2 regions of the Marinobacter fonticola genome follow, and region 1 is predicted to be linked to the other one. Evidence: riboswitches for the same ligand, from Rfam matches in the RefSeq annotation. Region 1 holds a riboswitch; the other holds the start of a gene.

The links. Region 1 has a riboswitch for thiamine pyrophosphate ahead of thiB (thiamine ABC transporter substrate binding subunit). Riboswitches for the same ligand answer to the same signal wherever they lie in the genome.
Region 2: another riboswitch for thiamine pyrophosphate. It lies ahead of FXO11_RS00615 (SLC5/6 family protein); the one in region 1 lies ahead of thiB (thiamine ABC transporter substrate binding subunit).

Annotation. Positions count from the first base shown of each region.
Region 1 covers NZ_CP043042.1:1,518,551-1,524,085, forward strand. The annotation lists gene FXO11_RS06780 (ATP-binding cassette domain-containing protein) at 1-466, opposite strand, end outside; gene thiP (thiamine/thiamine pyrophosphate ABC transporter permease) at 459-2,138, opposite strand; gene thiB (thiamine ABC transporter substrate binding subunit) at 2,114-3,109, opposite strand; TPP riboswitch at 3,220-3,319, opposite strand; gene FXO11_RS06795 (BCCT family transporter) at 3,691-5,277, shown strand; gene FXO11_RS06800 (alpha-L-glutamate ligase-like protein) at 5,353-5,535, opposite strand, start outside.
Region 2 covers NZ_CP043042.1:133,927-139,461, reverse strand. The annotation lists gene FXO11_RS00625 (flavin-containing monooxygenase) at 1-1,446, shown strand, start outside; gene FXO11_RS00620 (MBL fold metallo-hydrolase) at 1,551-2,519, opposite strand; TPP riboswitch at 2,707-2,836, shown strand; gene FXO11_RS00615 (SLC5/6 family protein) at 2,826-4,205, shown strand; gene FXO11_RS00610 (extracellular catalytic domain type 1 short-chain-length polyhydroxyalkanoate depolymerase) at 4,605-5,535, shown strand, end outside.

The DNA.
Region 1 (5,535 bases):
GGCGCTGACCACCTGACAGTTCCGACGGATAACGTCGAGCCATGCCTCCAAGACCGGCCGTACTTCCAAGCTCCGCTGTACCTCCAAGACCAATAGTCTCGAAAAGACCAATAGTCTCGAGAAGGTCGGCAATTCGCTTTTCATCGTTTGCAGTGATTTTCATACCGGGGTGGAGCCCCAAGGCCAGATTGTCCCGGACATTGAGGTGATTGAATAGGTTGTGTTCCTGGAATACCGAGGTGACGGGGCGGTCCCAGGGCGAAAGGTCCGTCAGATCCTTTCCCCGCCATTGAATGCGGCCGGATTCGGGCGTCAGAAATCCAGCCAAAAGGCTGAGCAGGGTCGTCTTGCCACAGCCGCTGGGACCGGTGACGGCCAGACATGTGCCGAGCGCGACCTGAACGTTGAACTCAAAGCTCTGCCGAGCCTCGGGATAGCCAAACCGCAATTGGCTGACATCAAGCATGGGTATTTGATCTCCTGGCTGCCGGCGTCGTTCCGGTCGCCCGAATCGTTGCGTTTTGGCCGAGCCGGTGCAAGACAAAGAATAGGCCGAATAGCAGTATGAGCATCAATAATGCCGTTCCTGCGGCGGCGTCCAGTTGATAGCTCGAGAGCTGCTGGTAGAGGAGCAGCGGCAGGGTCGGCGAGCCGGGGCTGCCGAACAGCGCAATGACGCTGAAGTCGCCCAGGGAAAGACCGGCGGCATAAGCGAAGCCCAGCAGCAGGGGGCGTTTGAGCAAAGGTAATATGAGCTGGCGAAACCGATACCAGCCCCGGATGTTGAACTGGTCCGCCAAACGCAGGGAAAACGGGTCAAGGCTGGTAAAAGGGCCGCGTAAAACCTGGAGCACAAAGGGCAGTGCCATCAAGGCATTGATTAGCGTCACTAGCGCCAGCCCCTGGGATACGTTGCCCAGCTGAGGACGTAGCAGGATAAACAGGCCGGTGCCCAGTACCAGTGCGGGTACGACAAGCGTCAGGTGTCCCCCCGCTTCCGTCAGTCCGGCCTGTGCGTTGCGGTGCGCGTCGCGGTCGCCCTGGCTCGCGGCGAGGATGGCGAGGCCGAAAGAGACACTCAGACCGGCCGCGATCACGGCGACCATCAGACTGCGGACCAGGCTGGACCAGAGGCGCAAACTATCCAGTTCGGCATACAATCCGGGCAGGCCGCGGACGGTAATCGCGGTAAGAGGCAGTATCAGGAATGCCAGGAAAAGCGACAGTAGCAGACGATCCCGCATCCTGGCCTTTTGGGTATCGCGACGTGGCGAGCCGGCGATGTCGATACCGCCAGGAAGCAGATCGCGCGACGTGCGTTGCCGTGTGGCCAGCAGCCAGAGCGTGCCACAAATCAATAGCTGGACGACGGCCAAAATCGCCGCCTGGCTGAAGTCGAATTCGTAACGCAACGCTTGATAGATAGCCACCTCGACCGTGGTCGATTTCGGCCCGCCCCCCAGGGTCATGACAACGGCGAAACTGGTAAAGCACAGGGTAAAGATGAACGCCGCCAAACCCGGCAGTAGTCGGCGTAGGGAAGGCCATTCGAGTGTTTTCCAAATGGGGCCGCTGTCCAGACCGAGCTGTGCCGCGATACGCCATTGGTTGGTAGGAATGCGCTCGAGGCTCAGAAGCATGATGCGGGCGGCCAGCGGGGCATTAAAAAAGACATGCGCCAGGAGAATGCCCTGGAGGCCATAGAGATTCCAGTTAAACGGCAGGGCCATTGCGCCCAACAAGCCGTTGAGCCAGCCAGAGCGGCCGTAGACTGCAACAAGACCAAAAACCGCAACAATCGTGGGCAGGACCAGGCTCAGCTCTGTAAGCCGCAACAGCAGTCCGCGACCCAAAAAGTGGGCCTGTCGGTGCAGGGCGCGCGCGACCGGTAAGGCCACAACTAGGCTCAATGCGGTGGAGAGCGTGGCCTGGTATAGACTGAACCAGATGACTTGCCGCAGGTAGGCACTTTGCCAAAGTTCGGGAATGGCTTGCCATCGCCATTCCCGGAGTAGCCCACAAAAGCCGGCCAACACCACTGCAAGTAATATCAGGGCGACAATCCGCCCGGGCCAGAAGCGCCAACCCGGATGTGCGAGCGGGGGCGTATTTTTCAGCGTGCTGTCGCGTTGAGCCACTCGTCAATCCACTGCTTGCGCCCTTCGGCCACTGCATCCGGTTCAAAGTACAGCGTTTGGGGCGGGTCGATCAGTCGTTCGAAAACGTCTGGCAGTTGTTCGCCCAAATCGGTGGCGGGGTACATCACATTTTTCAGCGGAATCGCTGCTTGGAAGGCCGGTGTCAGCATGAATTCGAGAAATTGCCTGGCCAGCTCCGGATGCTCGCTGGTGCGCACCCGCGCAGCGAGTTCCACCTGCAGGTAATGCCCTTCGTCGAAGGCGACCGCCTGGTAGCGCTCGGTATTGTCGACGGCCATGTGGTAAGCCGGTGACGTGCTGTACGAGAGCACCATCGGCGCTTCGCCATTCATAAACAGGGAAAAGTACGCTTCGCTCCAACCTTTAGTGATGGTCAGGATGTTGTCCTGGAGTGCCTGCCATTTTTGCGGCGCCTGTTCGCCATAGACATGGCGCATCCATAACAGAAACCCAAGGCCCGGCGTGCTGGTGCGCGGATCTTGCAGGATAATTTTCAGATCGTCTGGCGCGTTGATGAGCGCCTCAAGGCTGGACGGCGGCTCGGCGAGCTGCTCGGTATCGTACACGAAAGCGAAGTACCCCCAGTCGTAGGGGACGAAAATGTCGTCTTTCCAAGTGATCGGCAAGGCCAGTGGCGACGTATCGATACCGTGCGCTGTGAGCAGGCCGGTCTTACGGGCGTCGGCCATGATGCTGGCATCCAGACCCAGTACCAAATCGGCCTGGGTGGATTCGCCCTCGAGTCTGAGCCGGTGCAGGATGGCGACGCTACTGTCGAGTGCGACAAAGTTCAGGGTGCAGTCACACTGGTTTTGGAATGCTTCTTTTATAGCCGGGCCGGGACCCCATTCGGACACGAATGACGGGTAAGTGTAGATGGTCAGCGTGGGCGCCGCCCAGACATTGGCTCCGACGACCGTCAGAAAAAGAAAAACGAGAGATCTCGCCACGATGGATACCACCCGCAATGTATAGGAACTATGTTTATAGGGACGATGTTGTACAGCAACAACGTTTTATCGGAGCGTTATAGAGACAGCGGGGCGGGAGACCAAGGGATGGCCTTGAGTTTCTCAATCCCTGCGCTGGCATGATCCGGGTCAGGTTCCGCGGGTCTGATCTCAGCCTGCGCTTGTACGCAGACACCCCGTTGAGGACAGGGGGAGTCTACCAGAGTGGGCTTTGTTCTGCAGGCGTCTAATCTTCCTGGGGTGCTTGATTCTTTGAGGTTGTTCTCTTAGGCTGCGCACCTTTAGAGCTATAAATAAATGTGCCGTGGCGACTCGTGGCGGTTTGCGACCCGATTAGCTGGGTGATTGCTCGGCGTATGCAATGTTTCGAGCACATACGGCTGCAAAACTGTTGCCGGCCAGCAAAAGCGGTCAGGCGTCTGACAGATAGGCCATGTACCCTGCAGATCGACGCACGCACTTTGATCTTTCGAGCTCAAATAAATAGACTTAAATAGTTGTAATCTCGCGCCCTTACTACCTTACTAGAAGGGCAGCTAATCCGTTCGAGGAGACTTGATGTGAGCGAAGGTCTAAAAGACGAGTACTCCACCGATTATCAGGCGGGGCAGGACAACGTGACGCCCCTCGGGCTTGACCTGCACAAGTCGGTATTTTTTATCACTGCATTTCTAATCATTGTTTTTGTTGTTGGCACTCTTCTCTTTCCCGAGGTGTCCACAGGCTTGCTTACCGGAGCGAAAAACGGCGCTATTGCGCATTTTGACTGGCTGTTCCTGATCAGCGGCAATATCTTCGTTATCTTCTGTCTGGCACTGATCGTGATGCCGGTCGGTAAAATCCGGATCGGGGGCATGGACGCCAAGCCGGAATTCTCAACACTCTCTTGGTTTGCCATGCTGTTTGCAGCCGGTATGGGTATTGGCCTGATGTTCTGGGGCGTTGCGGAACCTGTTGCCTATTACACCGACTGGTATGGTACGCCGCTGGGCGTGGAGCCCAATACCCCCCAAGGGGCGGAGTTGGCGCTGGGTGCAACGATGTACCATTGGGGCCTGCATCCTTGGGCAATCTACGCGATTGTCGCGCTATCCCTGTCGTTCTTCGCCTTTAATAAGGGCATGCCTTTGACGTTGCGCTCCGCGTTTTTCCCGATCTTCGGTGATCGCGTATGGGGCTGGATCGGCGATGTGATCGACATTCTTGCCGTCCTGGCGACCATCTTCGGCCTCGCGACTTCACTGGGGCTGGGTGCGCAGCAGGCGGCCGCAGGCCTGAATTACCTGTTTGATATTGATGGCGGCATCGGTACTCAGATTGCGATTATCGTCGGCGTTACCTGTGTCGCTCTCGTGTCTGTCGTACGCGGCCTGGAAGGGGGTGTCCGGGTTCTGAGTAACATCAATATGACCCTTGCGGCCATCCTGCTGCTGTTTGTCATTCTGGCCGGTTCGACCTTGGGCGTATTCCAGGCAATGTGGACGACAACCTCGTCCTACGTCACGAACATCATCCCGCTGAGCAACCCGTTTGGTCGCGAAGACGAAACCTGGTTCCACGGCTGGACCGTGTTCTACTGGGCTTGGTGGATTTCCTGGTCACCGTTCGTCGGCATGTTTATCGCTCGAGTCTCCAAGGGGCGCACGGTACGCGAGTTCATCACCGCCGTTCTGGTTATCCCGACAGTGATCACCATCGTTTGGATGAGTGCTTTTGGTGGTTCTGCGCTTGAGCAGATCCAGGCGGGCGTAGGGCCACTGGCTAGCGAAGGGCTGACGGATGTCTCCCTGGCCATGTTCCAGATGTTCGAAAACATTCCGCTGACTGCCGTAGTGTCTTTCATCGGCATCGTGCTGGTGCTGGTGTTCTTCGTGACCTCATCCGACTCAGGTTCGTTGGTTATCGATAGCATTACGGCCGGCGGCAAGCTGGATGCGCCGACGCAACAGCGTGTGTTCTGGGCGGTAATGGAAGGCGCTATTGCCGCTGCACTGATTTTCGGTGGCGGTGCTGACGCATTGAAAGCATTGCAGGCAGGCGCCGTGAGTGTCGGTCTACCGTTCACGTTTGTCCTGCTGGTCATGTGCTACGGCTTGTTTAAAGGGCTGAATAACGAGCGGGCGCTGATCAACGCTGGCATGAAGTAAGCCCCTGTGGGCCAATAAAAAAAACCCGCCTCTGGAGAAGGGGCGGGTTTTTTAATGCGGGTTTTCTATGACTGATTAGGCCGGCACACGCGGAGATGGCGCCTTTTTTTGCGATGTATAGAGCGTGCCGGTGTGACTGAATACAGACATGGCATATTCCACGCGAGCTTCGGGCGTCAGATGAGTACGCTTGAGGCTTTCAATGTATTTCAGTCGGGGTAGCAGGCCTTTGCCATTGGCCATTTGGATGGCCAGGCC
Region 2 (5,535 bases), 1.4 Mb from region 1:
ATTGGCTCGGCTTACCACATCCAGACTTACTGCCCGGACAAGACCTATGCCATCCTCGAGGGCCGCGATGCCATCGGCGGCACCTGGGATATCTTCCGTTACCCGGGCATCCGTTCCGACTCGGATATGTACACCCTAGGCTACAGCTTCCGTCCCTGGCGAGAAGACAAGTCTTTGGCGGACGGCCCGTCCATCCTCCGCTATGTGAAGAGCACCGCTGCAGACTACGGCATCGACCAGCAGATTCGCTACAACCATTGGGTCACCCACTATGACTGGTCCAGCGCCGATGCCACCTGGACCGTTACCGCCAAGAATCAGAAGACTGGCAGAAACGTTCGCTATACCTGTCACTTCATCATCAACTGTTCCGGCTACTACCGTTATGACGAGGGCTACATGCCGGACTTTCCGGGCGTCGAAACCTATAAGGGCCGTCTGATCCATCCCCAACACTGGCCCGAAGGCCTGGATTATGCCGGCAAACGGGTCCTGGTCATCGGCAGCGGCGCCACGGCGGTCACTCTGGTACCGGCCATGGCCGAGTCAGCGGCCCAGGTCACCATGCTGCAGCGTTCGCCCACCTGGATCGTCTCCTTGCCGGATGTGGATGTTATCGCCCGGACCCTCAACCGCCTGCTGCCGGCCAAGGCTGCATACCCGCTCACCCGCTGGAAGAATGTGGGCTTGCAGACACTCTTCTTCCAGGCCTGCAAGCGCTATCCCAAGCTGATGCGGCGACTGCTCCGGCAGCACCTGCGCAGCCAGTTGGGGCGACATTTCGACATCGATACCCACTTCAATCCCAGCTACGATCCGTGGGATCAGCGCCTCTGCCTGGTCCCCAACGGCGACCTGTTCCGTGCGTTGCGCAAGGGCGCGGCCAAGGTGGTCACCGACCACATCGACACTTTCACCGAAAAAGGCCTCCGACTGAAATCCGGCGAGGAGCTGGAGGCAGACATCGTCGTTTCCGCCACCGGCCTCAACCTGGTTGCATTGGGCGGCGCCGAAGTCACGGTGGACAACCAGGAAGTCGCACTCGGCGACACCATGAGCTACAAGGGCATGATGCTCAGCAACGTGCCCAACCTGGCGCTGGTGGTGGGCTACACCAACGCCTCCTGGACGCTAAAGGCGGATCTTACCAGCGAGTACGTGTGCCGCATTCTCAACCACATGGACCGCCAGGGTTACGATGCCTGCACGCCACACGTAGGCGACGACGTCGAGGTGGAGCCGTTTATCGACCTCAACTCCGGATACGTGCTGCGGGCCCTGGACCGCCTGCCCAAGCAGGGCGACCGCAAGCCCTGGAAGCTCTACCAAAACTACCTGCTGGACCTGATGAATCTGCGCTACGGCAGCGTCGACGATTCGGCGCTAGCGTTTTCCAGGAGAACGCCGGTGCCGGACACGATTGCGCTGGCCGAACAGCGGCGCTAAATCGGCCCGTCTTTCCACAAATGGCTCTAAAGCCGGGATCAGGGCTGTCCCGGCTTTTTTATTATCCGGGGCCCACGCTTTGGTCCGAGACAATGCCAGCGGTGTCAGCATCCTTCAACGCACTTCCCCGAGGCGTTGAACGATAGCGTTCGTCCGCTCAGCGGCACATGCACCGGCACCTCGGTGGCTTCGATAAACGACGCCGTACGGGTTCCTTCGCGCACCTTGCCGCCCTCGGTGGCCGGCTCGTTGGCATGGGAAGCAATCACACTGGTGGGCTGGACCAGGTCGTTGATGACGTAGGCCGCCTCTGTGGGCCCTGTGGTGTATGTATCGCCGATATTCATCACCGCCAGTTTGGCGCCATAGTGGCGCCGCACCACCACGTCCTGCTCGGCGGTAATACCGGTATCGCCCGAGAGATAGACCACCAGCCCGTTGCTGAACTTGAGGACGTAGCCGGTCGGTGGCCCGACATACGCGGTGATCCCGGCGGTTTTCATATTGTCGCCCAGCTCGCCGCCGATATAGTCCGGCGCCAGGCCATTGCTATGCACCGCCGGGACTGTCGTGATCCCCACCCCGCCGACATTCACCATCGCCCCAAACCGGGCCAGTACGGAATTCTCCGGGTTGCCGTCGGCGGCTCTGAGCTTGCCCGCGAAGAAGCTGGGCATCTCGCTGCCCGTGACGATTTTGGCATCCTTGGCCATGGCAATTTTCACGCTGCTCGACAATGGCGTTGCCGTTACCGAAGCCTCCGGTTTGGCGCAAGTCCCGGCATTGGGTTTGGCAATATGGCGATCGCCGATATGGTCACCGTGAACATGGCTGACCAGAACGATGTCGATGTCTCCCAACCGCGGATCGTCCGGCCCGGCCACGGTTCGACCGGCATCGTAGAGGATGCGGGTGCCGTTCGGGTCCTCGAAGACCAAGGCCCGGTCCATCGCGCAGAACTCGCCATCCTGGCTTCCCAGTGGCGTCACACGCACGTTTTCCGCGGCCATCGCGAGTGTGCTTCCGAGCATAAGCAGCGCGGCGGCGGTCACGCGTTGTCTGAATGAAATCATGGTTTGAGTCTCCCTGCCTGAATGTCCTTTTATCCGCTACGTCATTCGTTGTCCGCAAAGTCCGTCGTTCATCCGCTTCGGATACGCCATCGTCAATCAGACCGATCATACGCGAATGGACATCAGTCGCGACAAAGCCGGATCTGTGTCAGTATGGACCGTCCTGATCTAATCACCAATTCCATCAATTCGTCGCCAGGGGAGTCCGTAAATCGGACTGAGAAGGTATCGAGCGCCGCTGTTTTTACAGTCACTCGATGAAACCCTGGAACCTGATCCGGTTAGCACCGGCGGAGGAAGCGCGACATGTTCTATACCGTAGCGGCCGTGGCGGCTGCATTGCTTGTATTTACCTGGCTGGGCGTGCGCGCCCGCGTGGCCGACGGCGGCCTCGACGACTATGTCACCGCCCGTAACTCCCAGGGTGCCCGGGCCCTGGGACTCTCCTTTCTTGCATCCGGCATGGGCGGCTGGATCCTGTTCGCACCGCCTGAAGTCGGCGCCATGGTCGGGCCCATCGGCTTGGCGGGTTACGCGCTCGGTGCCGCCCTGCCATTCATCGTGTTTGCCTTCTGCGGCCCGGCGATACGCCGTCATCTCCCCGAGGGCCGCAGCATCGGGGAGTTTGCCCAAACCTGCTATGGCACCGGGATGCGGCGCTGGGTATCGCTGATTTCCGTGCTTTATATGCTCTGCTTTCTGACCGCGGAACTTACGGCGGTGGGTGCCATCACCGGTCTGCTAACCGATCTCGACGGCAACGTGGCGGTTCTTGGCGTCGCTGTTGCCACGCTGGTCTATACCGCCTGGGGCGGGCTACGGGCCAGCCTGGTAACTGACCGCTGGCAAGCCTTGCTATTGGTTGCGCTCATTCTCGTCGTCGGCGCCGTCGCCTTACCGGGACTGCCCAGTCAGGTGGAACGTTCGCCAATGCCCTCGATTCCGGTGGGCAGCGCGCTGGCCGTCGCGCTGACGCTGGTTCTCGCCGTCACCGCCGCCAACTTGTTTCACCAGGGTTACTGGCAACGGGTCTGGGCTGCCCGGGATGGCACCGCCCTGGGCCAGGGCGCCGTACTCGGCGGCGTAATCACCATTGCGGTGGTAGCCCTTGTCGGCGGCCTGGGCATTACCGCCGCCATGAGCGGTACCGATCTTGGCTCGCCGCCGATCCCCTTCTTCGCACTGCTCAGCCAAGCGCCGGATTGGCTGGCACTGGTCGCTCTCGTCCTCGCGCTGACGTTGGTGGCTTCGTCCGTCGACACGCTGCAGAACGGCCTCGCGTCGTTAGCGGTGACGGAAAAGGCCGGGCTTTCCCTGAGTGCGGCGCGCTGGATTACCGTGGGCCTGATGGTGCCGGTCGTGGTTATCGCATTACAGGGTTATTCGGTACTCCGGCTGTTCCTGGTCGCCGACCTGCTTTGTGCAACGGCGGTGATTCCCGTATTGATGGGCCTTTGGACGCGAATGTCCCGCGAAGCCGCGATCTGCGGCGCTGCTGCCGGCCTGATGGGCGCGGTGCTGCCGGGCTGGGTCGAAACGGGTAGCTTCGTAATGGGACTACAGGTGGCCAGCTTCCCCGGTGGGGTGCCGACACTGGCGCCGTTTGTGGGGGCACTCGTGGCGTCGGCTGCGGTGAGCATCGCGGTCGGCCTTGTACGACCAAGTCGTTACGGACCGTCTCGTTAAGTCTATTATTAAAAATAAGTCTATTGGCGATTCTGCAAGCCTTGGGGACTCGGCCCTGGGCGCAGGAATCGCCGATAGCTTTGAGCAAAGGCTCTTTAGTTTTCGTCTACACACGTTCACCGCCTGACGCTCATGTGTCCGGAATACAATACACTGTCTAAAACACCGGACACTCTCAATCCCCGCCAAATCTCACGCCAAACCAGCCCTTGAGCCGCAAACCGGCGCGGCAGCGCTGTCCGGATTTCCGGATACTTTTTGACCCGCCTCCCAGTGAAATTTCTAAATAGCTGTATTAATTACCTTTTTATACTTGGCACAACATAAGCATAAGCCTTCCTGCCGCGGGTTTTGCCCCGGGCCCCATTCCTACAAAAACAAGACAGGAAGGAGAATGCTATGACGATCCGAGGTTTACTCGCGGTCGCCGCGACGGCCGCCATTTCCCTTGTCACCGCCGTAACGCCCGTTCAGGCGGGCACCGTGACGTCCGACACGCTTCCGGCAGGCACTCATGCCGCATCCCGGGACCGCCAATATCAGGTCTATATTCCAGACAACCTCACCACGCCAGCCCCCATGGTGATGGCCCTGCACGGCTGTAGTCAGACCCAGGCCAACACGCTAAACGAATGGGGCCTGCAAGCCGCTGCCGATCAGTATGGCTTCATCCTGGTGACGCCCTTCATTACCAGCTACGACGGACTACGCAACCAGAATTGCTGGGGTTTCTGGTTCGACCAGCATCAGCATGAAGGCTCCGGTGAGCCGGAAGATCTGGTGCGCGTTGCCCAGACCGTCGAGTCCGAGTACAGCGTGGACCCGAACCGCCGCTACATCACCGGCCTGTCCTCCGGTGGCGCTATGACCGTCGTCGCCGCCGTTGCTCATAACGAGTACTGGGCCGCTGCTGCCTCCGCCTCGGGCTTGCCCTACGGTGAAGACGCCGCTTCGGTATCGCTGTCCGGGCAATGCCCGGGCAACGCCACCTTCCACAGCGTGAGTCAGGTGGCCAACGATATGGAAGCGGAACTGGACGACACCTACCCCATTCCGATGATGGTGTTGCAGAACAATAACGACTGTACCGTCGTGCAGCCCGCCGGCCGTAACATCCGCGATGCCCATCTGCGGGTCTTCGGCGACGCCGCTCACGACTCACCGGCGGAAGCCCAGCAAAGCCAGGCCGCGTGCAGCCCGTACTACCAGAATAACTACAGCTGCATGCATACCCGCTATGGCACCGGCAACGGCCGGTCCATCGTCGAGACCGTGTTCTACGACGGCCCACTCAACACCGCCAACAGCACCGACACCAACCACGGCCACT